Regions from separate parts of the Tsuneonella sp. CC-YZS046 genome, predicted to be linked through region 1. Evidence: riboswitches for the same ligand, from Rfam matches in the RefSeq annotation. Region 1 holds a riboswitch; the other holds the start of a gene.

The links. A riboswitch is a leader RNA that binds a small molecule or an ion and turns the genes downstream of it on or off. The one in region 1 is predicted to bind cobalamin.
Region 2: it holds a riboswitch for cobalamin, as region 1 does, so the genes downstream of both, U8326_RS07695 (TonB-dependent receptor plug domain-containing protein) here and U8326_RS14745 (TonB-dependent receptor plug domain-containing protein) in region 1, are expected to answer to the same signal.

What each region holds. Positions count from the first base shown of each region.
Region 1 is NZ_CP141590.1:2,997,261-3,012,456, reverse strand. Features, by position in the region: gene pabB (aminodeoxychorismate synthase component I) at 1-576, opposite strand, end outside; gene U8326_RS14780 (helicase HerA-like domain-containing protein) at 678-2,276, shown strand; gene U8326_RS14775 (PilZ domain-containing protein) at 2,352-3,017, opposite strand; gene asnB (asparagine synthase (glutamine-hydrolyzing)) at 3,202-5,142, shown strand; gene U8326_RS14765 (YqgE/AlgH family protein) at 5,214-5,774, shown strand; gene U8326_RS14760 (phytase) at 5,856-6,887, opposite strand; gene U8326_RS14755 (TonB-dependent receptor) at 6,887-9,724, opposite strand; gene U8326_RS14750 (YybH family protein) at 9,947-10,447, shown strand; cobalamin riboswitch at 10,597-10,850, shown strand; gene U8326_RS14745 (TonB-dependent receptor plug domain-containing protein) at 11,069-12,994, shown strand; gene U8326_RS14740 (DUF7676 family protein) at 13,053-13,610, shown strand; gene U8326_RS14735 (ABC transporter substrate-binding protein) at 13,610-14,452, shown strand; gene U8326_RS14730 (iron ABC transporter permease) at 14,449-15,196, shown strand, end outside.
Region 2 is NZ_CP141590.1:1,559,217-1,574,412, forward strand. Features, by position in the region: gene uvrA (excinuclease ABC subunit UvrA) at 1-389, opposite strand, end outside; gene U8326_RS07655 (hypothetical protein) at 557-1,060, shown strand; gene U8326_RS07660 (HdeD family acid-resistance protein) at 1,120-1,758, shown strand; gene thpR (RNA 2',3'-cyclic phosphodiesterase) at 1,813-2,331, shown strand; gene U8326_RS07670 (hypothetical protein) at 2,354-3,073, opposite strand; gene U8326_RS07675 (M3 family metallopeptidase) at 3,301-5,481, shown strand; gene U8326_RS07680 (ABC transporter ATP-binding protein) at 5,524-6,270, opposite strand; gene U8326_RS07685 (iron ABC transporter permease) at 6,270-7,223, opposite strand; gene U8326_RS07690 (ABC transporter substrate-binding protein) at 7,220-8,080, opposite strand; gene U8326_RS07695 (TonB-dependent receptor plug domain-containing protein) at 8,083-9,960, opposite strand; cobalamin riboswitch at 10,060-10,248, opposite strand; gene U8326_RS07700 (cell wall hydrolase) at 10,410-11,516, shown strand; gene U8326_RS07705 (hypothetical protein) at 11,654-11,986, shown strand; gene U8326_RS07710 (putative bifunctional diguanylate cyclase/phosphodiesterase) at 12,128-14,062, shown strand; gene mdh (malate dehydrogenase) at 14,372-15,196, shown strand, end outside.

The DNA of each region.
Region 1 (15,196 bases):
AAAGCTCAACAGCCAGTGCGATCCGTCGAAGATCGCCCCGCCATAGCCCGCGGCGGCGGCCGGCCGAAGCGCGGCGTAAAGCGCCAGCGGATCGCCGCGCCACGATCCGGCCAGCGGGAAGGTGAGATTCGCCTGATAGATATCGCCCGCATGGATCGCGTCCTGCAGCCGGGCGAAAGCGCGGCCATAGCCGCCGGGGGAAACCTGCGGCTCCAGCGGCCCGATCCCGCATGGCGCGCCCACTTGCCCCGCCAGCCAGGCCGCGACTTCGCCGGCCGGGATGATCTCGCAGCTTTCGAAATGGCCGAGCCAGACCAGCGGGCCATGGGCGCCCCAGCGCGATTCGGCCAGGGGAGCAAGGCGCGGCTCCAGCGCCAGACCGGCTTCATAGGCGATATAGCCCGCCAGCACGCCGCCATCCCGCGCCACCACGGCATCTGCCCGCTCAAGCGCGCCGCGAACCTCGTCCGGGCGCCGCGCCACGAATATTTCACGAGGGCTGCGATACAGCCGCGCATCGCTGGCACCGTCCGATCGTGCATCGTCGAGCAGGACAAAGGGTTCTCGCGCCACCATTCCAATCGCTCTAACGTCTCGCGCGGCCAAGTCGAGCGCTTGACCGGACGGGTGCGCCTGTTCCACACATCGAAGCGACCGAACGGCTTGGAGGTAGGTGGATGGGTGAGATCTTCATCGGGCTTGGCGCGAATGGCGAAAGGCAGGTTCTCAATCTTGGCCGGGCCAACCGGCATGGGCTGATCGCGGGGGCCACGGGCACCGGCAAGACGGTTACCCTGCAAGGTATTGCGGAAAGCTTTTCGGCCAATGGCGTGCCTGTGTTCCTGGCCGATGTGAAGGGCGATCTTTCCGGCATATCGATGGCCGGCTCTCCCGCGTTCAAGAACGCCGACAAGCTGGAGGCGCGGGCGAAGGAGCTGGGCATGACCGATTATGCCTATGCCGACAATCCCGCGATCTTCTGGGATCTCTACGGCGCGCAGGGCCACCCGATCCGCACCACGATCAGCGAGATGGGGCCGCTGCTGCTGGCGCGCCTGCTCGATCTCAACGATACGCAGGAAGGCGTGCTCAACATCGTCTTCCGCTTTGCGGACGAACAGGGCCTGCTGCTGCTGGACCTGCCCGACCTGCAGGCGATGCTGGCCTATACCGCAGAACATGCATCGGCGCTGACCACCAAATACGGCAATGTCACGAAGCAGAGCATCGGCGCGATCCAGCGCCAGCTGCTGTCGTTCGAAAGCCAGGGCGCGGACAAGTTCTTCGGCGAACCGGCGCTGGAGATCGCGGACTTCCTCAAGGTGGACGAAAAGGGCCGGGGCTACATCAACATCCTCGCCGCCGACCGGCTGATGCAAAGCCCCAAGCTCTACGCCACTTTCCTGCTGTGGCTGCTGGCCGAACTGTTCGAGGTGCTGCCCGAGGTGGGCGATCCGGACAAGCCGAAGCTGGTGTTCTTCTTCGATGAGGCGCACCTGCTGTTCGACGATGCACCCAAGGCGCTGCTGGACAAGGTGGAGCAGGTAGTCCGTCTGATCCGCTCCAAGGGCGTGGGCGTCTATTTCGTCACCCAGAATCCCATCGACATCCCGGAAAATGTCGCCGGGCAGCTCGGCAACCGGGTGCAGCACGCGCTGCGCGCCTTCACCCCGCGCGACAAGAAGGCGATCAAGGCGGCGGCGGACACATTCCGCATCAATCCGGACCTGAATGTCGAAACGGCGATTACCGAGCTGAAAGTGGGCGAGGCGCTGGTTTCCACGCTGATGGAAGACGGGGCGCCCTCTATCGTGCAGCGCGCATTGATCAAGCCGCCGCGTTCCCGCCTCGGCCCGGTCGAGCCGAAGGAGCGGGCGATCATCCAGTCGATCAGCCCGGTCGAAGGGAAATACGACCAGCTCGTCAATCGCGAATTGGCCGAGGAAGTGCTGGCGCAGAAGGCGGCCGATGCCGCCGCGACCGCCGAGGAAGTGGCCGAGAAAGGCTCCGAGGAAGTCGCCCGGCAGGAGCGCAAGAACACCAGCATCTGGGACGGGCTGGGCGGCAAGGTGGCCAAGGCGGCGGCGGGCGCGGCGGCAGCCAGCGCCGGCTCGATCCTGGCCAGCACGCTGCAGGGCAAGAAGAGCCGCGCCAACCCCAAGGCGTCCGCTGCCAGCGCGGCGGCGGGCACGGTGGCCACCGAGGTCGGGAAGGCATTCGGCTTTCCGGGGCTGGGCCGCTTCGCCCGCAACCTCATGGGCGGCCTGATGCGCTAGGGCCGGGGCGCTCTTCTTTCGGGGATCGGTGCGGACGAGGCGGTGATGCGGCTCAGGCCGGCCGGAATGCTCCGGTCAGGCGAGCGAGGTTTGCGCGCCCGTCGCGCTGACGGGCGGCGCCAGATGCGGCGCCTGCAGCCGCGCGACGAGCAGGGCGAGCTGGTCCATGCTGAAGGTCTGATGGAAGGAAAGGCCGTATTGATCGCCCTTGCGCCAGCGGACCTTGGCATCGAGATCGGGCAGCAGACGCGCCGACAGGATGAGCTGCTGCTCGATCGCCAGGCGCTCCCGGCACTCCACATTGGCGCCATATTGCGAAAGATTCAGGATCGTCGCGTCGCTGGTTTCCCCGCCGGCCCTGAGCCGGGCCGGTAGCTGGAGCATGATCCGCAGCGAGCGCTTCGGATAAGGCCCTTCTTCGCGAATGAGGCAGGCGACGTCCTGCTGCTCGAGGAACCGCAGGCCCATCTGGCCATCCTCGGCCCACACCACGGAAACCCCGTAACGCTCGCCGGTCGCCATCTCCAGATATTCCGGCTGTTCGTCAGGAAGCGCGTGAAAGACCTTTATGCGCAGGCCGGTGGCGGAGACATCGCGGATCACGCACAGGAATTCGCCGCAGGGGAATACGATCTTCGCATTGCGGATCAGAAGCGTGAACCGCTGCGCAGCGCGCTGATCGCTGTGGTCTGGCCCGGCCTGCCCGCTTTCGGGCAGCTGTGCAGGACTTCGTTCAGACATACTCGCCTTGCTCCACAACCGGCGCACGGGGGCGCTCACCCCCGCCAACGATTTCGCTTCGGTTCTGCCAATCTGCCGGATTACGGTTAAATTCAGGTTATCGACGCATCCGGGACGGGAATCCTGCATGGCTCTGGCCATCCGGCGCGGGGTCCATTAGGCGGGCGGCAGGAAGGAACGCTCGATGTGCGGCATTGCCGGATGGTACAGGAGAAGCGGGAGGCCGGTGCCGCCCCATATCCTCGAACAGCAGTGCGACCGGATCGTTCATCGCGGCCCGGACGACAGCGGCATCCTGACCGATGGCGATTTCGGCTTCGGCATGCGGCGGCTCAGCATCATCGACATCGCGGGCGGGCACCAGCCGATCCACTCCGCCGACGGGCGCTATGCGATCGTCTTCAATGGCGAGATTTACAACCACCCCGAATTGCGCCGCGAACTGGAGCAGGCGGGTTTCCCCTTCTCCACCCATAGCGATACGGAAACCCTGCTCGCCAGCTTCGTCCATTGGGGCGACGATGCCTGGCTGCGCCTGCAGGGCATGTATGCCGCGGCGATCTGGGACAAGGCGGAACGGAGCCTGACCCTCGCCCGCGATCCGCTGGGCATCAAGCCGCTCTATATCACCGAGCAGCGGGGCGGCCTCGCCTTCGCGTCCGAGATCCGTTCGCTGCTGGTCCTGCCGGAGCATGAATTCGACGTGGACGAACGGGCCGCCCATGATTTCTTCATGTTCGGCCATGTCCAGCGGCCCCGCTCGATCTACCGGCAGGTGCGCACGCTGGAGCCGGGCCAGGTACTGCGCATCGGTCCCGCCGGGGAAGCGCGCATCCGCACGTTCTGGGAACCCCGCTTCCATGCCCACCACGATCTCTCGGAAGCGGAATGGATCGAGGAAACCCGCAGCCGCCTGCAGGACACCGTCCGCAAGCATATGCTGTCGGACGTGCCGGTCGGCGCCTTCCTCTCGGGCGGCGTCGATTCCAGCGCGATCCTGGCGGCGATGGTCCGGGAGACGAGCCAGCCGATCAAGGCCTTCACAGTGGGCTTTCCGGGCACCTCGATCGACGAGACCGCCGCCGCCGGGCGGATCGCGGCGCATCTGGGATGCGAGCATATCGTCCTGCCGCTGGAACCCGCCATGGCAGGCGACCTGCTGCCGGCCGTCCAGTCCGCCTTTGACGAGCCATGCGCGGCCACCGCAGCCGTGCCGATCTGGCATTTGTCGAAGCTGGCCGCGCAGCACGTCAAGGTGGTGCTGGCGGGCGAAGGATCGGACGAGATCTTCGCGGGATACAAGCGGCAGCGCACGGCCCTGCTCGCGGCACGATGGAAGCCCGCGCTCAAGGCGCTCGGCCCGCTGCTGGCGCTGGCCGAAAAGCTGCCGGCCGGTTCGACCCGCTGGAACTACCTGAAACAGAACGCCCGGCGCTTTTCCGATGCCGCCACGCTCGACAACGGCTTCCAGCGCTTCTTCGCCGCCACCCAGATTTCCACGCCGGATGTGCGCGCGCGCCTGTATGAACCGGGCTTCCTCGCCCGGCAGGACGCGCCGGGCCGGTTCAGGCGGCTCGAGCAGGAGTATTTCGGGTCGGCGGATGCGCGCAAGCTCAGCCCGCTGGAGCAATTCATGCTGGCCGATATCGCCGTGCATATGCCCGGCTCCCTGCTGCATCGCTCGGATCGCGGCAGCATGGCCCATTCGCTGGAAGCGCGGGTGCCTTTCCTCTCGCATGATTTCGTGGACTGGACCCTGACCATGCCGACACGGATGAAGCTGCGCGGCAACGTGGGCAAATATGCCCTGCGCAAGGCCATCGAGCCGTGGTTTCCCGAAGGCACCTTCGCCAAGCGCAAGATCGGCTTCCAGCTTCCCTTCGGGGAATGGTTCAGGGGCGACTTCAGCAGCTTCGCCGAAGAAGCGTGGCACGAGAGCGGCGCGGTGCACAGCGGCTATCTGCGGCCGGAAGCGGTGGACGCCCTGTTCGCCGAGCATCGGGCCGGCCTCCGCAATCATGGCCGGATACTCTACGCCATCGCGATGTTCAGCTGCTGGTGGCAGCAGGCGCGAGCCCAGCAGGCGGATACGCCGGACCGGAGGCGGGAAGCTCCCGCGAATTGATCGCCGCTCGCGATGGGCGGTTGGAAGAGGCCAGTGCTTTTGCCCTGGCTACAGCGTAGTATAGATGGATCATGAGCGAGGCGAGCTATCTAGCCGGCCGGTTGCTGCTGGCCATGCCGGGAATGGGCGATCCCCGTTTCCACCATGCGGTGATCGCGATGTGCCTGCACGATGCTCAGGGCGCGCTCGGCATCGGCATAGGCCATACACGCAACGATATCGGTTTCCACGGCCTGCTCGAGCACCTCGGGATAGACCGGGGCAAGGCGCCGGATTGCGCCGTCCATCATGGCGGGCCGGTCGAGCCGGGGCGCGGCTTCATCCTGCATTCGCAGGACTGGGACAGCGAGGAAACGATCAAGGTCGGTTCGCTCTGCTCCTTTTCCGCATCGGTGGAAATCCTGGAGGCGATCACGGCGGGCGAAGGGCCGGCGCAATGGCTGATCGCGCTCGGCTATACCGGCTGGGGTCCGGGCCAGCTCGACGGGGAAATGCAGCGCCATGGCTGGTTCGCCGCCGAAGGGCGGCAGGAAATCCTGTTCCATACGAGGGCGCAAAAGCGCTGGACGCAGACCTGGAAGGCGGAAGGGATCGAGCCGGCCCTGCTCGCAAGCACGACCGGCAGCGCGTGAGCCGCGCCGCCGGCGCCCTCATTCAGGCAATCATGATTCTCTCAGGCAGGATTCTCCCAGGCGGAATCATTTCGGGCAAAGTCATCGCGGGCCAAGCGCATCCACGATGGCCTGCCAGGGGACCAGCTTGAAGTTCTGGGCCTGCGATCCGTTGAACCCGTCCTGCGCGATGAACAGCCCGCCCGGATAATCCGGGCCGAAATCGCCGGCCCTCAAGGCGATGCCGTCCGTCTCCTCGGTCGAGCCGAAGCGCCCCGCCGCCACGCGGAAGCGGCCGGCGGGGGCCATGTCCGGCAGGCGATAGCGGGCGAAGGCATTGTCGCCCTGGCTGGACGCAACCAGCCAGCCGCCGCCATCCCCATCGGTCACGAGCGCCAGGCCTTCGACATCGGCGACCAGCTGGCGGTTGTCGACCGGGGCCACCAGCTCGCCCTTGGCGTCCCCCTCGCGGAACCGCCAGATGCCGACATCCTCTTCGCCGACATAGAGCGTGCCGTCGCGCGGATCGGCGACGCAGCCTTCCGCCTGGGTCGCCAGCTTGCGGGCCAGCACCAGGGTGGAACGCGGCTCGGCGCCGAGATCCAGCGCATATTCGTTGACCGTGCCGTCCTTCAGCACGGAAAAGGCGTGCAGCCGGTCGCCCTTGCGCCACAGGCAGATGCCGTAGCCTTCACCGACGCCCCCATCGACGGTGCCCAGCGGCTGCAGGGCGGGCGTCGCCGGATCGAGCCGGTAGAGCCGCAATTGCGCATGGGCCGGATCGTTGCGGTCGCTGGCGACGACGATGATGCCCGCCGCCACCATATCGACCAGATCGACATTGTTGAGCAGCCCGGCCGGATCGAAGAACCGGCTCTTGCCCGACAGGTCGTAGACATGGAGGCCGGCCTTCTTGTCCGTCGCCACGATCAGGCTCGCCGCCGGGTTTTCCGGATTGCGCCAGATCGCCGGGTCGTCCGCCGCATCCGCGTTGCCGGTTCCGACAGGCTCGGTTTCGCCCGTGGCGAAGACCTCGACCGCCGGATCGCCGGTAATCGGGACGGTGGCGCAGCCCCCGGCCGCAAGCGCGGCAAGCACGGCCGGGGCGAGAAGAGGACTCCGCCGCAGGCGCATCAGAAGTTCGCCATTACGCCGAACTTGGCCGTCCAGCTATATTCTTCGTATTGCAGCAGGCGACGGCTGCCGGCGAAGTTCTGGTAGGCGAAGTAGGGTGCGTCCGTGACGTTGATCCATTCGGCGAACAGGCGCACGCCGTCGGTGATCCGATATTTGGCGCTGAGGTCGAGCTGGAAATGATCGGCGACATAGCGATCTTCTTCCGCCTCGCCGCCCAGCTCGTCCAGATATTTGCTGCGATAGGTTCCGGCCGCGCGCAGCGAGATCGGACCCTTTTCATAGCCCACCACAATGTTGAAGGTGTGCTTGGATGACGCCGCCAGCGGAATCCGCCGCGGATCGGTGACGTCGCCATCGTTCAGCACCGTGCCCTTGGCGTCGGTATAGGTGTAGTTGGCATTGAACAGCAGCCCATCCAGCGGCGCGGGCAGGAAGCTGAAGACCTGATTGTAGGACAGTTCGAAGCCCTTGATCTTGGCCTTGTCGCCATTGATGTAGGTGGTCAGCTCCTCATAATCGACGCCGTAGATCGTCCCCGGCTCCGAGATGTGCTGCTCGACCACGAAATCCTTGATCGACTTCCAGAAGAACCCGCCGGTCAGCGCCGAATTCTGGCCGAAATACCATTCCACCGATGCGTCGAAGTTCCAGGCACTGTAAGGCTTGAGGTTCGGATTGCCGACCACCGCTTCGAGATCCTCGTCCAGCTCGAAACGCGGAGCGAGGTTGGAAAGCTTGGGGCGGACGAGGCTCTTGTATCCCGCCGCGCGCAGAACCAGATTGCGCTGCGGCTCATAACGCAGGGTCAGGCTTGGCAGCCAGTCGGTATAGGAACGGGTGAAGCGATTGGGCGATACGAACACCGTATCCTCATCCAGCTCCACGCCTTCATATTCCTCGCCTTCCTCGACGAATTGGGTCAGTTTCGCGCGGATGTCGTTCTTGGTGCGCTCCATCCGGACACCGCCGATTATCCGCAACTGCGCGCTGTCCCAGCGGCCAAGCAGATAGCCCGCGACGATGTCTTCCTTCACCGCATAGTCGGAAGAATTCGAATTGATCGCGGTGTCGATCGGATTGAGGACGAAATTGCCCTGATTGGCATAGAAGAAGTCGGTCGGGGCATGATGGCTCGGCAACGGCAGAATATCCGTGATACGATAGGTCTGCTTGCCCAGCACGTCGGCCAGGGAATAATCCCCGTCGTAATCGTCATATACGTCCGCCTGGAGATCGTATGACTTCTTGCGCCAGCGAGCCTTGCCGCCCGCCTGAATGGTGAAGCTGCCGCCCGCGGTGGCGAATTCGCGCGAAAGGTCGCCCTTCGCTACATATTCGCGGTCCTTCGAGTTGGAAAGCGTGGTGCGTTCCAGCTCGTTGAAGCCGTATTCCGACGGATCGAGGAACAGGTCCGCGCCGCTGGTGATGGAATAGAGCGGCTTGCGAGAGTTCGAATAATCGAAATCGAGGCCGACGCCATCGTCATTGAACCGGGCGCGAAAACGGGTCGGGTCGATCGATCCGTTCTCGCGTTCGCTCGATTCCGACCACGAGCCGGAATAGGTCGCCTTCCAGGGGCCTGCCTCGGTTTCGCCGCCAACGGTCACCGATTTGATCCGCTGGCGTTCGAAGCGATCCTTCATCCGGCGGCGGACTTCGATCCGGCCGTCCTCATCCACGAAGGATGCGGAAGTGGCGTTGCCCGCTCGCGGATCGATCTCGTCCTCGTCCAGGATGAAGATCACGTCGCCGCGGAATTCCTGATCCTCGAACTGGCTGTAAAGGCCGCGGGCATAGAGCTTGGTGGTGTCGGAAGGGCGCCAGTCGAAGCTCAGCGAGCCGCCGATGCGCTCGCGCGCCACGTCGTAATCGCGATACTGCAACTCGCGGGCGAAGACCGCGCCGTCCACCTCGTCCCAGTCCGCCGCCTCGATATTGTCGCTTTCGAACTTGCGCTTGTAGTAGCTGAAGCCGCCCGCAATGCCGAAATTGTCGCTCAGCTTCTTCGAGAAATCCAGGCTGCCCTTGGGGGTCAGCTCTTCGGAATAATCATTGTAGCTGCCTTCGAGCTTGATCGAGAGCAGATCCTTCTTGCGATCGAAAGCGCTGGTGGTGTTGATCTCGATCGACGCGCCGATGGTGTCTCCATCCATATCCGGGGTCAGCGATTTCTTGACCTCGATCGATTCGATCAACTCGGCCGGGATCACGTCGAGCGCCACGGACCGGACATCGCTTTCCGGTGCGGGAATGCGCGTGCCGTTGATCGAAGCCGCGTTGAGTTCCGGGTCGAGGCCGCGAACCGAAACGAAGCGGCCTTCGCCCTGGTCGTTGAGGATATTGAGGCCAGGCAGGCGGCGCAGCGATTCGGCCACGTTCTGATCGGGAAACTGGCCTACGCCATCGCGCGTCAGCACGCTTTCGACGCCATCGGCCGAGCGCTGGCGCGAGAGGGAACTGGCGAGGTTGGCTTGCTGGCCCAGCACCAGGATCTGGCTGGCGGTTTCGCCGCCCAGCGCGAGATTCGCGGTGACTACGCCACTGACCGGCACCTCGATCGTCTGCTGCACCGTGTCCGCGCTGATATACTGCGCTTCCAGCGTATAGCTGCCGGCTGGAACATCCACGAAGCGAAAGCTGCCGTCGCGAGCGGCGACCGTCACGCGGTTGAGTTCGACGATCCGCAATTGCGCGGAATTGAGCGCCATGGTGCCGGACGAATCCATGACCGAACCGGCGACTTCTCCGGCCAGGGCTGGGGTCGCCAGCATGGAGCCGCCGGCAAGTGCGGCGGCAAGCAGAATGCGGCGGCGGCAGGCACGCGAATAGGTCATGTCGATTTCCCTCGTTTGGCGATTTTACGCGTCTTCGAGGGCGCCCCTGCAGCAAGCATGTGATGGGTTGATGAAAGAGCCGTGACAATTCGGTTACACTGGCAGCGCCGGAAGATCGGGGCTGGAAGATTGGCGGCCAGCCCGGGATTCGCTCGCCCGGCACAGATGGCTGCATCGGTCGCATTCCTGTGGTAAGCTGGCGACAGCTTTCAGAGGTTTGTCATGACTCGTGCCTCTATTTTCCTCGTCGCATTGCTGGTGCTGCTCGGTTCCTGCTCGGACAAAAAGGCCGACGAAGCCGGGGCGGGTGCGAACAGCCCCAGCGTGACTCTGAGCGCGGTCCGCCAGGCCGAGCAGGAGCAACTTGCCGCCATGAGCGCGCGGAACGTGGACGAGGCGATCAGCCGGTATGCGCCGGATGCGACGCTGGTCGTGCCAGGCTCCGACCCGCTGGTCGGCCTTGACGCGATAGGCAAGGCCTTCAAAATCATGCTGAACGATAGCGCATTCGCTTATGACATGACCTCAAGCCAGGCATGGATTTCCGAAAGTGGCGACCTTGCGGTCACAACCGGCGATTTCGCCAACACCTACACCCAGGCCAACGGCCAACCGGCCACGATCGTCGGGAAGAACCAGACCGTCTGGCAGAAAATTGGAACGGCGGATTGGAAAATAGTTTCCGACTTCAACATCCGCGCCACCGGCCCCGATAGCCCCTGACAGCACTGGCCCGCCTGTTGAGCAGGCGCGGCGAAGCCGGCCGGATGCGTCTGAAATCGTCCAGCGCTGGCGAGAGATGGATGCATTGCAATGAAGGATTGGCTTCCTTTTGAATTTGGCTTATGTGCGCCTGCGAAGGCGGGCTTGCCCGCTTTCATGATCGCGCCGGTGCCCGAGAGGGCTTAATTCGGGAACGCGGTGAGGAAAGGCTTTTCGGCCGATCCGAATCCGAGGCTGTCCCTGCAACTGTAAGCGGCGAGCGCGATGCACATCGTTTCCCCCCAACGATAAGGGGCGGGGAAACAGCCACTGGGCCGGTTGCTGAAACATGCGGGCTTGGGAAGGCCGTGCATCAAGCTATGACCCGCGAGCCAGGAGACCTGCCGGCGCATGGTCGCTCTTGCCGCGGTCCAGGGGATGGCCATGGCACGGTAAACCTCCGTCTGAGCGACGAACCAATGCGGCTGGGGCCGCACGGTCATGCGCTGCGTGGGCGATATGCGCCCGCCCGCCTGCGCTGGCCGGCCGTTCGTTCGCCTGGCTGGTGCCCGCACCGGCCTGATCGCGAACGCGCCGGTTCGCCCCCGCCGCCAGTTGCTCTGGCGCCAGGGGGGTTAACCCATGAAGAAAATAATCTATCTCGTCTCATTGTCGGCCATGGCGACCGCCACGCCCGCGCTGGCGGACACGGCCACAGACAGCGCCGCCTCCGCCGGCAATGCCGAACCGGATGGCAGCGACATAGTGGTCACCGCGACCCGTGTTCCGACGGACATCGGCAAGATCGGTTCCTCCATCACGGTGATCACCGCGAAGGAGCTTGAAAACCGGCAGACTCGTTTCGTGCTGGACGCCTTGCAAACGACGCCCGGCCTTTCCGTTGCCCAGTTCGGTGCGCGCGGAACCGATTCCAGCCTGAAATTGCGCGGCCAGAATCCTGAAGGCACATTCGTCCTGATCGATGGCGTCGAGGTTTCCGATCCCAGCCGCAGCCAGACGGCCTTCGATTTCTCCCAGCTTCTCGCCACCAACATCGAACGCATCGAAGTGCTGCGCGGCTCTCAGAGCGTGCTGTACGGCAGCGAAGCGATCGGGGGCGTCATCAATATCGTCTCGAAGCGCGGCTCAGGCCCCCTGACAGGTTCGATATTCGGCGAAGGCGGCAGCTACGGCACCTATCTGCTGGGCGGTCAGATCCGGGGCGGCCTGGCGAATGATCGCTTCGGTTACTCGGTCGACTTGCAATATCTGCACACCGACGGCTTCTCCGCCGCCGACGAAAACCTTCCCGGCAATTCCGAAGGCGAAAAATACAAGAATTTCTCCAGCAGCGGCCGTTTCGACTATCAATTTTCGGACGATTGGTATGCAAAGGCGGTCTATCGCTACGCCGAAGGCACGTTGAATTATGACGCCTGCGGCGGCCCATACTGCGACGACCCCGACGTCGGCGATGACTTCCTCCAATATTCGGGGCGTCTTTCCACCGGCTTCAGCCTGCTGGATGGGGCGCTGCGGGGCGAGTTCGGTGCTTCCTATGCCCGTAACGAGCGGGAAGGCTTCGATAACGGGGCCGATTCCTATTTCTACTACGGCGACCGAACCAAGTTCGACTTCCAGGGCTCCTATGCCATCGACGCCGACAACGTGCTCGTCTTCGGCGCTGAAACCAAGAACGATCGCATGCGGAGCGACGCGGTTTCCGATCGCATTTCCGTGAGGAACAACGGGTTCTACGCGCTTTATCAGCTGGGCCTGTTCGAATCGCTGTATCTGTCGGCGGGTGTTCGCATCGACGACCATGAGACATTCGGGACATTCGATACCTATCGCGGCACGGCTGCCTACAATATCGCCGCCACCGGAACGAAGCTGAAGGGCAGCTATTCGACAGGTTTCAGGGCGCCCAGCCTGTTCGAGCTATATGGCCGCTGCTGCGGCGATCCGCTGTTCGGCAACATCAACCTCAAACCCGAGACCAGCAAGAGCTGGGATCTCGGCATCGAGCAGAAGCTCGCCGACGATACGCTGCAGCTCGAAGTCGTCTATTTCCAGATCGACACCAGGAACAAGATCAACTTCATCGGCTTCGGCGACCCGGAACCCAATTATTTCAACGTTCCAGGAAGGACGCGATCGAAGGGCGTCGAAGCCTCGCTCGCCTGGAATCCGAACGAAGCGCTCAGCGTTCGGGTGGCCTACACCAACAACCAGGTGAGGGCCGCGACAGGTGAACGGCTGCAAAATCGCCCCCGGCACTACATCTCGGGCAATATGAATTACACCTTCCTCAACGAGCGCGCCAATCTGAACCTCACGGCCAGCTATTGGAGCGACACGCTCGACACCGACTTCAGCACATTCCCTTCGCAGATAGTGAAGCTGGACAATCCTGTCGTGATAACGCTCGCCGGGCGGTTGAATCTTTTCGAGAAAACCGAACTTACGGGCCGCATCGAAAATCTCCTCGATGAAAAATACCAAACCGAAGCCGGTTACGGCACGGCGGGGCTGAGTTTCTACGCAGGAATCCGGCAGAGCTTCTGAATGTCTTCGGCAGGGCGGCGCTGAAACTGGCGCCGCCCTGTTTTTTCCAAGGAGAAACATGATGGCCAAGATCGCGAAGATCGAGGAACGGCACGAGGACGGCAGGCTGAAGACCGAAATCTGGGCGCTCCCGCTGGACGAGGATTTCCTCGAAACCCTGTTCCGCGACCTGTTCGAAAACCACTGGGCCGAACTGACCTTCGGCCCGATGATCCAGGGCGGAGCCTATGAGCTGCGTTGCCCGGGACCGCCGAAATCCATCAATGTCGGCGACGGCTATTTCACGGTCCATTGGGGCCGGGGCGGCCATTTCCACCTCTGCATCGGGGAATCCAGGGCGGAGCCGGAAATCGTGGCCCACCGCCGCCCCGGCAAATGCGAGCTGGTGCGCGGAATGGACAAGCATGGCGATCCCGTCACCTGGTCGCTGCGGGTGGAGAACGGCAAGGGGGAATCCACCCTCAGCATCTATTTCCCCAACCCGTTCCTGACCGATGAGGACGGGCTGGCCGATACGCCCGACTGGAGCCGCCTCGCGCTGTGGCACCACACCTTGAAGACCTATGCCGGGCACGATCCCGACGGGCGCGATACGTTGGGCAAGGGCTTCCGGTGATGCGCCGGGCGCTGGCCTTCATGACGGCGGCGGCTTTCGCCGCCGTGCCCGCCTCGGCCGCGCGCCCGCTGCCCCGTGCTGCGTCCTTCGGCCTGTGCGCCGACCAGATGCTGCTGATGCTGGGCGACCGGGCGCAGATCGCGTCCGTGTCCGCCCAGGCCACCGGCCCGCTTTCCTTCTATGCCGGGCGAGCGCGCGGCTTTCCCGCCAATCGCGGAGCGGCCGAGGAGATCATCGCCTCCGGCGCGAAGCTGCTGCTGGTCAGCGATGCGATGGACCAGCGCAGCGCCGAAGCCCTTGCCCGCTTTGGCGTGAAGGTGGTGCAGGTTCCGCTCGCCAATGAATGGGCAGAGGTCGAGCAGATGACGCGCGAGATCGCCCAGGCGCTCGGCCAACGGCCCCGTGGCGAAGCGGTGATCGCCGACATGCGCGCCCGGCTTACCCGCGCGCGCGCGGCCGCGCCCCGCTCCGACTGGCCGACCGTGATCTATTACCGCCCCGACGGCGGCGGGGCCGGGGCGGGCACCTTCGTCGATATTTCGCTCACCGCGGCCGGGTTCCGCAATCTCCAGCGCGAATGGGGACCGCCGCTGTGGGAAGGCGTGCCGGTCGAACGCGTGGTGCTCGATCCGCCCGACATGTTCGCCGTAAGCTATTTCGACACCAGCACGCGCGCGTCGGCGACCCTGCGCCGCAATCCGGTGCTCTGGGGCAAGGCGCGCACGCGGCCGGTGCTCAACGTCCACGGCAAATACTGGAACTGCGGCAGCCCGCTGCTGGTGGAGGCGGTGGAACAGCTCGCCGCCGAACGCCGCCGGCTTCCCGGAAAGAACCGCAAATGACCCAGGGCCCCGGATCAGCCGTTCCCCGCATCGGAACCGCCGCCTTGTGCGGTATCCTCTCGCTTGTTCTCGTCCTGCTGATGCTTGGCTCACTGACGATCGGCTATGTCCCCATCCCGCTGCCGCGCCTCGTCAAGGCCGCTTTCGGGCTGGCCGATCCGGCGAGCGGGATCATCGTGCAGGAACTGCGTATGCCCCGCATGCTGCTCGCCGTGCTGCTGGGCGCCTCGCTGGGCGGCGCGGGCGCGGTGCTGCAGGGGCTGCTGCACAATCCGCTGGCCGAGCCGACCACGCTCGGCATTTCCGGCGCGGCGAGCCTCGGCGCGGTGATCGCGATCTATTTCGGCCTCGCCGGCATCGTGCCGCTGTGGCTGCCGGCCTGCGCGATGATCGGCGCCGGGCTCGCCACCGTGATCCTGCTCTATGTGGCGAAGGACAGCGGCAGCACGCTGACGCTGATCCTCGTCGGCTCGGGGATCAGTGGCATATCGATCGCGCTCACTTCGCTGGCGATGAACCTTTCCACCAATCCCTGGGCAGTCAGCGAGATCGCGATGTGGCTGCTGGGATCGGTGAAGGACCGCACTTTCGCCGAAGTGCGGCTGGCCGCTCCGTTCATCCTGATCGGCCTTGTCATCCTGCTCGCCGCCGCGCCTTCGCTCGACCTGCTGGCGCTGGGCGAGGATGCGGCGCGCAGCCTCGGCCTCAATACGCCAAGGCTGCGGGCGATGGCGATCACCGGCA
Region 2 (15,196 bases), 1.4 Mb from region 1:
GCGATCGGCAGGCCGGTGGCGGGCGAATAAGGCACGCCCACCCGCGCCCACAGCAGGCGCATGTAGTCGTAGATCTCCGTCACCGTCGCCACGGTGGAACGCGGATTGCGGCTGGTCGTCTTCTGTTCGATGGAAATGGCGGGGCTGAGGCCGTCGATATGCTCGACATCCGGCTTCTGCATCATCTCCAGGAACTGACGCGCATAGGCCGAAAGCGATTCCACATAGCGCCGCTGCCCCTCCGCATAGATGGTGTCGAAGGCGAGGCTGGACTTGCCCGAGCCGCTCAGGCCGGTGATGACGATCAGCGCATCGCGCGGCAGGTCTATGTCGATGCCCTTGAGATTGTGCTCCCGGGCGCCGCGGACGGAAATGGTGGTGAGGGACATGGGCGGGATGTGGAGGCTCGTGTGGCGAGAGTCCAGAGGCGCCCTCATGGCGCGCCCTGGATCGCCATTTGTTCCTTAAATGTTCGCAATGGTCAAGTGGGCACGGCGATCTTTTCGTCACCCCCGGCTTGGTATAGCTTCCGATATTCCAACAGGAGGATTCCGCCATGCTCATTGCCCGCCCCCTTGCCCTGCTCGCGCTGCTTGCCGCTGCGCCGGCGCTCGCGCTCGAAGTGCCGCCGTCGGACCAGGCGCCGCTGTCCCCGCAGGATGAATCGGCCGCCTTCCGCGCCGCCGGGTTCGAGCAGGCGGGCGGCGAATGGCGCGGCTGCGGCGATCCGGGCACGGCGGGCTACACCCCCGGCGAAATCTCGCAGGTGCTGGACCTGAACAACGATGGCCTGCCGGAAGCGGTGATTACCGAAGGCAGCGCATTCTGCTTCGGCATGACCGGGCTGGGCTATTCCCTGGTCAGCAAGCAGGCCGACGAGAGCTGGCGCCTGCTCGATGGCCGGGGCGGCATCCCCACTTTCCTCGGAACGCGGGGAGCGGACGGCTGGCCGGACATCGAGGTCGGCGGCCCCGGCTTCTGCTTCCCGGTGCTGCGCTGGGACGGGAAGGAATACAAGCTCGACCGGCATCAGTATGACGGCAAGCCCTGCCAGGGCTGAGACGAAGGCTTTGGCCAACCCCCGGTCCTTCTAAGAAAAACAAGACAACGGAGGCAGGAATGACGGAAACGACCGAAAGCCCATCCGGGCAGTCCGGGCAGCATGATCGGCAATCGCCGTCCGCCGGCTTTGTCGTGATCGGCATGGCGCGGCATAATTGGGGCTGGTTCGCCTTGCGCGGGGTGCTGGCGATCCTGCTCGGGATAGCGGCCTTCCTGGCGCCCGGCCTCACCCTGTTCGCCTTCACGCTGGTCTTCGCCGCCTTCTGCTTCGCCGACGGGATCGCCATGCTCATCACCGGCATTCGCCGCGCCGGTTCCGGCCATGCGCCGTGGTGGACCATGATCCTGCCCGGCCTCGCGGGAATAGCGGTGGGCGTGATCTTCCTGTTCTGGCCCCTGCTCTCCACCCTGGCCTATGCGATTGCCACGGTCCTGCTGGTGGCGGGCTGGGCCATCGTCACCGGGGCCTTGCAGATCGCCGCCGCCATCCGGCTGCGCGAGGAGATCGAGGGCGAATGGATTCTGGGGCTGGCGGGGCTGTTCGGCGTGGTGCTCGGCCTTGCCCTCATCACGCTGACGGCGCTGCAGCCCACCCTCTCCATCCTCTCCGTGGCCTGGCTGATCGGCTTCTACGCCATCATGACCGGCGTGATGCTGCTGATGCTGGGGCTTCGCCTGCGCAAGCGGGCAGGCTGAAGGCCCGGCCGCCGCACGGATCGCGGGAGCAGCATCATATCGCATCGCCTGTTCATCGCCATCGCCCTGCCGGAGCCGATCCGCGACCTGCTGGTGGATTGCATGGAAGGGATCGAGGGCGCGCGCTGGCAAGGCGAGGAGCAATTGCACCTCACCCTGCGCTTCGCGGGCGAGGTCGACACGCCGCTGGCCAACGATCTGGCGGACCGGCTCGGCACGCTGACCTGCCCACCCTTCCCGCTCGCGATCCGGGGCGTGGGCCATTTCGAGCGCAAGGGCCACCCCCGCGCGGTCTGGGCCGGGATCGCGCCTTCGCCGGAACTGGAGGTGCTGCAGCGCAAGGTCGAGCGCGCCTGCCAGGAGGTTGGGCTGGAGCCGGAGCACCGCCGCTTCACCCCGCATGTCACCCTGGCCCGGCTGAACAGCGCAAGCGGCCCGATTGCCCCGTTCCTGCTAGCACGCTCAGGCCTCGCCAGCGCGCCCTTCACGGTGGACGGCTTCACCCTCTACGAAAGCCACCTCGGAGAAACCGGCTCCATCTACGAGCCGGTGGTGCGCTATCCGCTGCGGTGAGGCGCGGCGGCGGGAAGCGGGATCACTCCTTCTTGTCGAAGGAAAGCTCGTGCCGCGAAGCCGGCTGGGGCAGGACGCCCAGCTGGATCGCCACGTCGCGATAGTTCCAGTAGCTGTATTCCTGCGTGATCTTCCCATTCCTGTAGAGGTGGTGAGTCACGCCCCGGGTATGGGTCGTCTTGCCCTTGGCCGGCATGCCGAGGAAATCGGCATTGTGCTGCACCTTCCATAGCCAGTGCATGATGGACCATTCATCATAATCTATAGTGGCGCCCGCCCGGGCGTCGCGCGTCTTCTCGTCCCAATAGGCGGCGTCGTAACCCTGAGGCGTGCCGACCTGAAATTCGTCGGCCTGGTTATTCCGCACCCCGCCATTGTAGCGGATGATGTCGAACTGATGCACGCCGAGCGGCGAATCCGGGCCGTAATTGTCGAACGGCTCGAACGCGCGGAGCAGGTCGTCCTTGGTGTTTATCATCTGGCCCAGGATGATGTCCTCGAACACGAACTCGTCGGCATAGTAAGCCGCCACCCCCTGCGCGCCTTCATGGAAGAAGGCGTCGATCCATTTCTGCCCCGTGGCAAGGCTGCGGGTTCCGGCCCCGGAAGGGGCGCCGGTCGCGGCCGAAGCGGCGCCGGTCAACCCGGCGGCGGCAAGGCACCCTGCCCCCAATATTCCGCCGCGCAGCATGGTCCGCCGGTCAAGCGGCGATCTTTCCTGATCGAGATATGCGAGATGCATCCTGATTCCTCTCCCACTTTTATCCATCGAATATTTATCAACGCATTCGTTAACACACGGCGAGGCAGGCCGTCCATGGAAACCTGCCAAGCCATCCCTTGCCAGACACGGGATTTGGCTCCATTTTCGAGGGATAAGCAGGCGAATGCGCCAGGCCAAACAGCCCTGTTCAACCGGCCCCGGATCGGGCAAAGCCGAAACAGAAAGTTACAGGAGTGTAAGTGACCGTGACTGTCGCCCGTCTGTTTCTCGCCGTATCCCCCGCCGCACTGCTCGCAGGTTGCACGACCATGAACCAAGCCGCCCAGATCGAACCCGCACCCGCCACCCCGGCCGTCGCCATTCCGCAGGGAACCGGCATTTTCGCGGAAACCTCGCCCCTGCCGTTCGAGGCCCCCGATTTCTCGAAGATAACCGATGCCGATTACCTTCCGGCCATCGAGCAGGGCATGGCGATCCAGCGGGCGGAAATCGAAGCCATCGCCAGCAATCCCGCCACACCGACGATAGAGAACACGCTGGCGGCGATGGAACGGTCGGGCCAGATGCTCACCCGGGCGCTGGCCGCCTTCTATGCCGTGGTCGGGGCCAACACCAACGACGCGCTCGATGCGATCGAGAAGACGGTGTCGCCCAGGCTGGCCGCCCATGGCGATGCGATCGTGCTGGATTCCCGCCTGTTCGCGCGGATCAAGGCGCTGCATGACAATCGCGCCGCGCTGCCCCCTGGCGGGGAAGACGCCCGGCTGCTGGAAGTGACTTACGAGCGCTTCGTCAATGCCGGCGCGCAATTGAACGATGCCGACAAGGAAAAGCTCAAATCCATCAACGAGCAGCTTTCAACGCTCGGCACGGAATTTTCCCAGAAGCTGACCGAGGCGAGCAAGCGGGCGGCGCTGGTCGTCAACACCAAGGCCGAGCTGGCCGGGCTTTCCGATGGAGAGATAGAGGCCGCCGCCAAGGAGGCGCAGGAGCGCGGGTTGAAGGGCAAATACGTCCTCTCGCTCATCAACACCACCCAGCAGCCCGCGCTGGCCAAGCTGACCAATCGTGAAACGCGGCGCAAGCTCTATGAGGCCAGCGTGACACGAACCTCACGCGGCGATGCGAACGATACCCGCGCCATCACCGTCAGGATCGCGGAGCTTCGCGCGGAGAAGGCCGCCCTGCTCGGCTATCCGGACTATGCCAGCTATGCGATGTTCGACCGGATGGTGAAGAAGCCGGGGGAAGCAATTGATTTCATGGAAGGGATGGTTCCAGCCCTGGCCGCCAAGCAAACCGAGGAGGCCAGCGAGCTGAACGCCGCGATCAAGGCCGCCGGCGGCAAGTTCACCGTCCAGCCGTGGGATTGGGATTTCTATGCGGAGAAAGTCCGCAAGGCGAAATACGATCTCGATGACAGCGCGGTGAAGCCCTATTTCGAGATGACCCGGGTGCTGGAGGACGGCGTGTTCCATGCCGCAAACCAGATCTACGGCATCCGCTTCGTCAAGCGCACCGATCTGCCGGTCTATCAGGCCGATGTGAGCACCTACACCGTGTTCGACAAGGACGGCTCGGAGCTTGGGCTGTTCTATTTCGATCCCTTCGCCCGGCCCAACAAGCAGGGCGGCGCATGGATGGGCAATTTCGTGGAGCAATCGGGGCTGATGGGCACCAGGCCCGTGGTCTATAATGTGCTCAACATCGCCAAGGCTCCCGCCGGGGAACCGCAACTGGTGAGCTGGGACGATGTCATCACCATGTTCCACGAAATGGGCCATGGCCTGCACGGCCTGTTCGCCGCCCAGAAATATCCCTCGATCTCCGGCACCAACACGGCGCGGGACTTCGTGGAGTTCCCCAGCCAGTTCAACGAGCATTTCGCCACCCAGCCGCAGATCCTCGCCAATTATGCCCGGCATTACAAAACCGGCGAGCCGATCCCGGCCGAATTGATGGCGAAGATCGACCGGGCCAGGAAGTTCAATCAGGGCTATGCGCTGGGCGAAGTGATGGCGGCCGCCCTGCTCGACATGAAATGGCACGCCTTCAAGCCGGGGGAAGTGCCGCGCGATGGGGACGCATTCGAGAAATCCGCGCTGGGCAGCCTGGGGCTGCGCGTCGATGTCGTCCCGCCGCGCTATCACAGCCCCTATTTCCGGCATATCTGGGACCATGGCTATGCGGCGGGCTATTACTCCTACATCTGGACCGAGATGATCGCGCATGACGCGTTCGATCATATGAAGGACAGCCCGGAGGGCGTGTCCCGCGCCGGTGGAGAGCTGTTCCGCGAGAAGATCCTCTCGCGCGGCAATACGGTCGATTATGCCACGATGTATCAGGATTATGCCGGACGTCAGCCGAGCATAGAGCCGATGCTGGAAGAACGCGGCCTTTCAGGCGAGGACAAGCAGCCGTAACCGGCTGAACGGCGTGCCACCCAACCGGCGGCGCGCTTTTCGTCAGCGGGTCGACAAAGCGCGCGCGCCCGGCTCGCCCAGCCATTGGGCGTCGACGTTCCAGACCTCGCGGATGGCGGAGCGGGACAAGGCCCGTTCCGGCGGCCCGTCCTGATCGAGCGTCCCTTCCGACAGCACCAGCACCCGGTCGGCATGGTTCATCGCCAGCGTCAGGTCATGGAGCACCAGCACCACCCCCGCGCCGAGCCGGGCCGCTTCCCGCAACCGGGCCAGCATGGCAAGCTGATGCGCGAGATCAAGCGCCGCCAGCGGCTCGTCCGCGAGGATCCAGTGCGGCTCGCCCGCCAGCACCCGTCCGAACAATGCCCGGGCGCGTTCGCCACCCGACAGCGCCGATACGGGGCGATCAGCGAGGGCGGCGAGATCCAGCGCGGCAAGCGTGCGCTCCACCACCTCTGCCCCGCCCGCTGCCGCGTCGCCATGGGGCAGGCGTCCGAGCGCGACCAGATTGCGCACTGACAGATCCCAGGCAATCGCCCCGTGCTGCGGGAGATAGCCGATGGCCTGCGCCCGGCTCTTGATGGCCATGCCAATCAAGGCGGAACCATCGAGCGTGACGGTACCCGTATCCGGCTTCAGCAAACCCGCGAGGCACGACAGCAAGGTCGATTTTCCCGCCCCATTGGGCCCGCAGATTGCGGTGATCTCGCCACGGCGCAGTTCCGTCGCGACATCATGCAATGCCGGCGTCGTGCCCAGCCGGAGCGAAAGGCCATGCGCCGCCAGCATCAGGCGATCCCCCGGCGCATGCGCAGCAGCAGGAACAGGAAGAAGGGCGAGCCGAGCAAGCTGAGGGCGATGCCGAGCCGCAGTTCGGTGACGAGCGGCAGGATGCGGCAGAGGCTGTCCGCCACCAGCACCAGCAAGGCCCCGGCCAGCGCGCTGGGCAGGATGAGGCTGGACGGGCGCCTGTCGGTCAGCGGACGAACCAGATGCGGGACGATCAGGCCGACGAAGCCGATGATCCCCGCCACCGCCACGCCCGCCCCCACCGTCAGCGCCACCCCCGCGATGAGCCAGGCCTGCAACCGCGGCAGATCGATCCCGAGGGAGCGCGCCGCCGCCTCGCCCAGGGTCAATGCGTCCAGCCCCCTGCCCGCCGCCGCCAGGCAGGCGATGCCCGCTACGGTCAGCGGCGCGGCCAGCCATACTTCCTGCCAGCCCCGGTCCGTCAGCGCCCCCATCAGCCAGGTCACGATCTCGCTCATCGCGAAGGCATTGGGCGCGAAGCTGATGATGAGCGACGTCAAGGTGCCGGAAAGGCTCGCGATCATCAGTCCGGCAAGCGTGAACAGGGCGATGCCGCCCGTGCGCCCGGCAATCGCCGCCAGCAGCGCCATCGCGCCCGCAGCCCCCGCCAGAGCGAAGAGCGGCAAGGCCCAGGGATGGATCGCCAGCCCCAGCGCCAAGCTGACAACCGCGCCCAGCGCCGCGCCGGGGCCGATGCCGAACAGGCCCGGATCGGCCAGCGGATTGCGCAGATAGCCCTGCATCGCGGCGCCGGCCGCGCCCAGTCCGGCCCCCACCGCGATCGCGAGGAGCCCGCGCGGCATGCGCAATTCGAGCAGAATGACGGCGGCATTGGGCGTATCCGCCGGATCGAGCCAGATCCGCCCGGCCAGCAGGGAAAGCGGCAGCACGGCGGCCAGCAGCAGCGCGAGGATCAGGCTGAGCCGGTTCATCCCGCGACCTCCGCCTGAGTCCCACCTGTGGCCATCGCCTGTCTTATCTCGCGCAGCCGTTCGGCGGCGCGGATGATGGTCGGCCCGCCGCAGAAGATGAGGCTGGGATCGAGCACATGGCGGCGCGTATCCGCCAGGCTTTCCAGCGCGGGATGTTGCAGCATCCTGTCCTCGCCGGTGCTGGAATCCCCCGCCGCCAGGATGAGGCGGGGCGGATCGGCCAGCATCTCCTCCAGCGGAAGGTAGTCGGCCTGGCGCAGCCCGCGCGCGGCGCTGTGGCTGGAAAAACCGGTCCGGCGCATGATGTCGGAAATCAGCGCGTCGGGACCGGGCACGATCCCGCCGGACTGCCATACCACCGCGGGAATGGCGGGCGAGCTTGCCGCTGGCGCCGCCCGGGCCAGCGCCCGCTCGATCCCTTGGACCAGCCGTTCTCCCCTTTCCGGATGGCCGGTGAGGCGCGCCAGCCCCCTGATCTGCTCGATGCTTTCCGGGACATCGTGCTCGATGGCGAAGCTCTCCACCCGGATGCCGAAGCGCTCCAGCGCGATCCGGGTCGCCGACGGCATGAAGGTGCCCGCCACCACCACATCGGGCTTGAGCGCGAGGATTTCCTCCACCGTGCCGCCCGTGGCCGGGAAGCGGCGGGCAACGCGCAGATCAATCGAGCTGGAGCGCGGATCATGGCTGTAATGCGAAATGGCAAGGATCTGCGATGGGTCCACCACATCCGCCAGGATCGCGTCGCTGCACGGGTTGAGCGAGACGATAGTGGGGTGCTCCCGCGGCTGCTCCGCCGGCCCGGGGCCAGTGCAGCCCGCCAGGGCGGCCAGCGCCGCCGCGAGAAGCGCCCGCATCGTCACATCTTCAGCCGCGCCCCGATATAGGCCGCACGCCCCTCGGTGTTGTAGCCGGATGCGATCACATAGCGTTCGTTCCAGACGTTCTCGACCCGGCCGAACAGCTCGACATTCTCGCTGACCGCGAAACTGGCCCGCACATCGCCAAGGGCATGGCTTTTCAGCCGGACGGTGTTCGCGGCATTGTCCCATGCCTTGCCCACGATCCGGATGTCGGCGCCGAGCGAAAGGCCGAAACCGCTCGTCCAGTCGATCGAGCCGGTGGCCATGTGCTTGGGCCTGCGCGCAAACTCATTGCCCTCGTTGATGTCGCCCGGCGTGCGGTTCTTCGTATCGGTGTAGCTGTAGACCAGCCCCGCGTAGAGGCCGGGAGCAATGGCAACGCCGCCCTCGACCTCGAAGCCTTCGGCCCGCGCCTTCGCCTGGTTGAAATAGAAGCCGAACGGCCGGGTATCGCAAAGCGGATCGGTGCCGGAGAAGCAGCTGAAGAAGTCGATCAGGTTGCGGGAATCCCGGCGGAACCCGGAGAGCGAGAAATACAGCGGATCGCCGCGCTGGCCGTAGGAGATGCCGGCGTCATAGCCCTTGCTCCGTTCCGGGGCGAGGCCCGGATTGCCGTATTGCGACAGCAGCTGATACAGCGTGGGGGCCTTGAAGCCTTCGCCATAGGAAGCGCGAATGCGCCAGTCCGGGGCAAATTCCAGCACGCCATTGGCCCCGAAGGTCCATTCGTCGCCGAATTCGGAATGATCGTCATAACGGACGCCCGCGGTCAGCGTCAGGGCCTGCCCGTAATAGCCGATCAGCGCATGGCCGCTGCTGGTTTCCGCCTTGCCGCTGTCGGGCGCGTTGGAAAAGCGGGTCCACTCGTGGTCGGCGCCGAAATCCAGCGCGAAATTGCCGGGCAGTTCCACCCGGCCCAGCAATTCGACCCGTTCGGAGCGGCCGTCGATGCTGTAGGGAAAGGACGGATCGTCCCCATCGCGCTGCGTGTCGGATAGGGCGAAACCCGCGTTCAGGGTCAGCCCGCCGGCCTGATAGAGCGCGCCGACCCGGCCGGACCAGACCCGCAGCTTCTCGGTCGCGTCGGTATCGGCGAAGGTATAATCCGGCGGCGGGAAGCCATCGAGATCGACCTTCCCTTCGACATAGCGGGCGCTGCCGGTCAAGGCGAGGGCGTCGGTGAGCTGATAGCTGGCCCGGCCCGCGATATTGTATTGGCGGTATCCATCGTCCTCGGCGCCGCCGGCCGCCGTGGAGAAACCCTGGGAATCGATGAAGCTGGCGGAAATCCCGGCCTCCAGCCGATCGTTCACCACCCCGGCGGCGGCAGTGGCCGTCACCTGCTCCTCCCCGCCATATTCGATGCTGGCGGAAACCCCGTTCTCCAGCCGGGTGGCGATGTTCATCACGCCGCCCATGGCCTGCGAGCCCCATACCACCGAGTTGGGGCCGCGCAGCAGTTCGATGCTCTCCACCGTCCCCGCCGCAAGCTGCGACACGTCGAATTCGCCATTGGCATTGGCCGGATCGTTGAGCCGCACCCCGTCCACCAGCACCAGGGTCTGCCCGGCGGATGCCCCGCGCACGCCCACCAGGGTGAGGCTGCCAAGCCCGCCATTGCGGGTGAAGGTGGTGCCGGGAAGACGGCGCAGGATACGGGTTATATCCGCACCCTGGACGGAAGCGATCTCATCCCTGCCGATGATCGTCACCGGCTGCCCGGTATGGTCGATCGACTGGGGCAGGCCGGTGGCCGTCACCGTGATATCGGGGCGGGAGGAAGTATCCGGAACGGCATCCGAGGGATGGTCCTGCGCCCATGCGGGCTGGGCCATGGAAAGGAATGTCCCGAGAAAATAGAGTGACTTGCGCATTGAACCTCCTGCCTTGAACGAAACGTCGTTCCTGGCGAGAGGCTGGCGCATGTCAGACGCCATCCCGGATCGCTGCCATCGGTACACCCCGCCCGGCGGCTTGAACGACCATCGACGGGCAGGTCTCCTGGCTCCCGGATCATCGCGCCGAGACAGCCTTCCCAACCCTGAGGCCAGTGGCATTGGAGGCAAGGCGCTCCCCGGTCACAGTTGCGGGGGCAGCGCAGGAATCAGGCCTGCTTCCCTCTTAGGCCCGCCGAAGCGGACACCCGTGACATGCCCCGGCCCATATGCGCGCCGGGCAGCCGGTGCAAGAGCCGCATCATTAAGGCTTTTCGAGAGAGCTGTGCCGCTTCGGCACGGATCGAAATTACGGAGTGCTTCCGCTTCCGTCCCGGATTACGCGCCGAGGCGCGCCGTTCAGCGCAGATATGTATCCAGGGAATCGCGTGACAATTTCTGCTTCCATCCAAGACGAACGCCCCGGGGAATTTCGTGCCCGCTTCTCGCGGCGCGCGCGCCCTGCGGCCGCGCGCCAGCGGGTGAAGCATCGCGGCCGGCGTCTTGTCGCGCTGGCCGTGGCGGTGGCCGTCCCGGCCTTCGCCGCGCCGGGCGACTGGGCATTGCTGCAGGACGAAACCACCGCGGCGGCTGCCGCGATGCCCTTTGAAAAAGCCGGTGAAAGTTTCCCCGGCTCCGCCTTCTATTATCTGGCGGAAGATTCCCAGGCCCCGCTTCCGCAATTGCGCGATCCGCTGGCGCCCGGCGCGCATTGGGACAATGAAAATATCGACGCGCGCAGCCAGCAGGCAATCGCCGGCCCGGCCGCCATGCCGCTCGTCCCGCGCGGCACCGCCACCGATCAGGAGCGCGCCCTGCACTGCCTGACGCAGGCGATCTATTACGAAGCCGCCAGCGAATCCGACCCCGGGCAAAGAGCGGTGGCGCAGGTGGTGCTGAACCGCGTGGCCCATCCCGCCTATCCCGACACGGTCTGCGGCGTGGTGTATCAGGGCTCCACCCGCAAGACCGGCTGCCAGTTCACCTTCACCTGCGACGGCGCCCTGGCGCGGACTCCTTCCCGCTTCGGCTGGGATCGCGCGCGGGCCGTCGCGCAAGCCGCCCTTTCCGGTTCGGTCTATGCGCCGATCGGGCTGGCGACCCATTACCACACCATCGCCGTCCATCCCTACTGGGCCGACAGCCTGACCCAGGTGGGCATCATCGGGGCGCATATCTTCTACCGCTTCGGCGGCGCGGCGGGCCGGCCCGCCGCATTCCGCAACGTCTATTTCGGCGCCGAACCCGCGGCATCCGCATTGCTGCGCCCTGACGCTGCCGATGTGCCCGCTCCCGATCCGGCCGCATTTGCGCAGGCCGCATCCACCGCCGTCGTATCCAGGGAAAGCATTTCCAATCAATCCATTGCGCCGGACTATACAGAAGCAGTCCGAAGCCGTGGCGGCGAGAATCTCTACGCCGGATCGAACCTGCCCACTGCCGGAAGCGTCCGGCCCGAATATGCGCGCAGCGGCGAATGGATCGTAAAGCCGTGAATCACTGGGTGCCGGAGCTGCTCGCGGGAACAGGGTTAACGCCAGAGGCGGTTTTCGAAACCAAGACTCCAAAGAAAGGATTAGCCAAGCCCCGCTACACTGGCGCTCCCCACGGTATACCCGAAAACGGAGCCCCAATGACGATTCATTTCGCCGCGGCGCGGAACAGCAGGTTCATGCCCTCCACCCGGTTCGCCGCCAGAGCGGCGTTCTCGATTGCGGCGAATGACAATCATCCGGATGAGAACGCCGAGCAGCTGCTGCACACCGCCTTGCGCTATTTCGCGCGGCACGGGCTCGGCGCGGCCAAGCAGGCGCGGGACGAAGCGAAGGAAGCCTTCTTTTCCAACGATCGCCAATCCTATGACCGCTGGATGTCGATCTGCCGGACCCTGGACAAATGCGTTGCCCGCCAGCTGGCCCGGGAAGTGATCGAAGGCGGCCTGGGCGACGGCAACGGCCGGGGCTGAACGGCATCGCATTCGCCGGCCTCGGGCCCATCCAGTCCGGCATATCACCATCGTCGCCGTTAGCGCGCTCTTAACCAATCGGTGACGCTTTCCCGGTAAATGCTCCCTGGGAACTCTCTCAGGAGCAGACCTATTCAAAGGTTGCGGCGCATATTCAATGGCCTGAACGGCACGGACGCGATCGACGATCGGGTCCGGCGCCTGATGGTGGATACGCTCTATTCGCAGCCGCGCAGCCTCGTGATCGGCGCGATCTGCGGGATTTCGACCAGCGGCATCGGCGCCTATGTCAGCAACGATCCCTGGCTCATCTACGGCTGCGTCGCGCTCACGATCATCGCGATCGCGCGCGTCACCAACGCGCTCTGGCTGGCGCGCAACCGCAACGAACAGAATGCCAGGCGGCTCGAACAGCTCTACGAAGTGGGCGCGTTCAGCTACGCCCTCACCGTCGGCGTGCTCGCGGCGTTCGCGATCGCGCGGCATGTCGAAGTCGAGATCCTGATCCTGCTGGTGGCGAACGCGATCATCTATGGCGTGGGCATTTCCGCGCGCAATGCGGGCCGGCCCTTCATCGCCATCGGGCAATTGTTCCTTTCGCTGATTCCGCTGATCTCGCTCGCCAGCTTCAATGCCCTGATCGACCTCAACCTCGCCTATCTGGCCCTCGCCGTGGCGCTGGTACTGGTGCTGCCGGCAATGATGGAGATCACCGCGAATGTGAACGACGCGCTGAGGAAGTCCGTGGCCGAGGCGGAAACCAGCGCGCGGCTCGCCGAGCGAATGCAGGTCCTTGCCCGGACCGACATCGTCACGGGGCTGGCCAACCGGGCCGGCCTCAATTACGAGCTAGCCGAGAAATTCATGACTCTGCCCGACGATCACCGGCTGGCGCTGCTGTGGATCGACCTCGACCGCTTCAAGGAAGTCAACGACACCCTCGGCCATCCCGTGGGCGACAAGCTGCTGGCGGAGGTCGCCAGGCGGCTTCGCAACTCGGTTCCGCAGGACGCGACCGTCGCGCGCTTCGGCGGCGACGAATTCATCGTCGCCTGCGACCTGAATACCAGGCTGGAGTGCGAGGAACTGGCCGGACGGATTCTCGACGAGATCACGCGCCCCTTCCGGATCGATGGAGATCGCCTGGAGATCGGCGCATCCATGGGCATCGCCGTGCTGCCCGAAGACGGCGCCGACGTAGATACATTGATGCAGAGCGCCGACCTGGCGCTGTATCACGCCAAGGTCAGCGGCAGGCGGCAGGCCAGCTTCTTCACGGCATCCATGACTCGCGACCTGGTTCGCCGCCGCGAGATCGAGGCGGAGCTGCGCGGCGCGATCCAGCGCAACGAATTGTCGGTCTTCTTCCAGCCGATCGTCGATCTGGAAACCGGCCGCATTCGGACCTTCGAGGCGCTGGTGCGCTGGTTCCACCCGGAAAAGGGAGAGCTTCGCCCGGACGAATTCATTCCGGTGGCGGAGGAAACCGGCCTCATCATCACGCTGGGCAACTGGATCACCGGCCAGGCGGCGCGCGCCTGCGCGCAGTGGCCCGAGGACGTCACGGTGGCCGTCAATCTTTCGCCGCTGCAGATCAAGGCGCCCGGCGCGGCCCTGGGCATCCTCAATGCGCTCAAGGATGCGCGGCTCGACCCGAGGCGGCTGGAGCTGGAAGTCACCGAAAGTCTGTTCCTGGACGACGACAGCCACACGACCCAGTTCATGGAAGAGCTGTCCTCGATCGGCATCCGCTTCGCGCTGGACGATTTCGGCACCGGCTTCTCGTCTCTGGGCTATATCAACAAGCTGCCCTTCAAGAAGATCAAGGTCGACCGCAGCTTCGTGTCCGGCGCCAATGTCGGGCGCAAGAGCGACGCCATCCTCCGGGCCGTCGCCGGGATGGGCTCCACCCTCGAACTCGACATCGTCGCCGAGGGGCTCGAGACGATCGAGCAGGTCCGCGCGGTCCGCAATGCGGGATGCACCCTCGGCCAGGGCTATTACTTCAGCCGCGCCGTTCCGGACTACCTTGCCTCGATGCTGCTGGTGAAGGAGCGGGAGAAGGACGCCGCGTGACCCGGCCGACCCGGCGCCGCTCGCGGGATATTCCTTTCCGTCGCCGGCAGCTTTATGCGTAGCCGCAACACAGGAAAATTGCCCGTTCCCGCCCGCCCACAGGCCCGGAAAAAGGGTTTTCCCACGCCCTTATAGATATTGCGAACCATTATCTTAAAATAGTTGGAAACCTCTTGCTTTGGCGGTTGCAATCGGGTCCGGGCGAGCCTAGGGCAACCCCGTCCATCGGCGCCTTCCCCACTGCGGGACGTGGGGTTGTGCCATTTGCCAGCCGCCAGCTCCCGCAAAAGGGAAGGAATTCGTCGACTTATGGCTCGCAAGAAGATTGCCCTCATCGGCGCCGGCAACATCGGCGGCACCTTGGCCCACCTCGCGGCGCAGAAGGAACTGGGTGACATCGTCCTGTTCGACGTGGTCGAAGGCGTTCCTCAGGGCAAGGCGCTCGACCTGTCGCAATGCGGCCCGATCGAAGGCTTCGACGCCAACATCACCGGCACCAACGATTACAAGGACATCGCGGGCGCGGACGTCATCATCGTCACCGCCGGCGTGGCCCGCAAGCCGGGCATGAGCCGCGACGATCTGCTCGGCATCAACCTCAAGGTGATGAAGTCGGTAGGCGAAGGCATCAAGGAAAATGCCCCGGACGCCTTCGTGATCTGCATCACCAACCCGCTGGACGCGATGGTCTGGGCGCTGCGCGAATTCTCCGGCCTGCCCCACAACAAGGTCGTCGGCATGGCCGGCGTGCTCGATTCCGCCCGCTTCTCGACCTTCCTCGCCTGGGAATTCGGCGTCTCGATCCGCGACGTGAACACCTTCGTGCTGGGCGGCCATGGCGACACCATGGTTCCCGTGGTGCGCTATTCCACCGTCAACGGCATCCCTGTGCCCGATCTCATCAAGATGGGCCTCTCCACCCAGGAGAAGATCGACGCCATCGTGCAGCGCACCCGTTCGGGCGGCGGCGAGATCGTGGGCCTGCTGAAGACCGGCTCGGCGTTCTATGCACCGGCCACATCCGGCATCGCCATGGCCGAAGCCTATCTGAACGACCAGAAGCGCATCCTGCCCTGCGCCGCCTATGTCGACGGCCCCTATGGCGTCGACGGGCTTTATGTCGGCGTGCCGGTG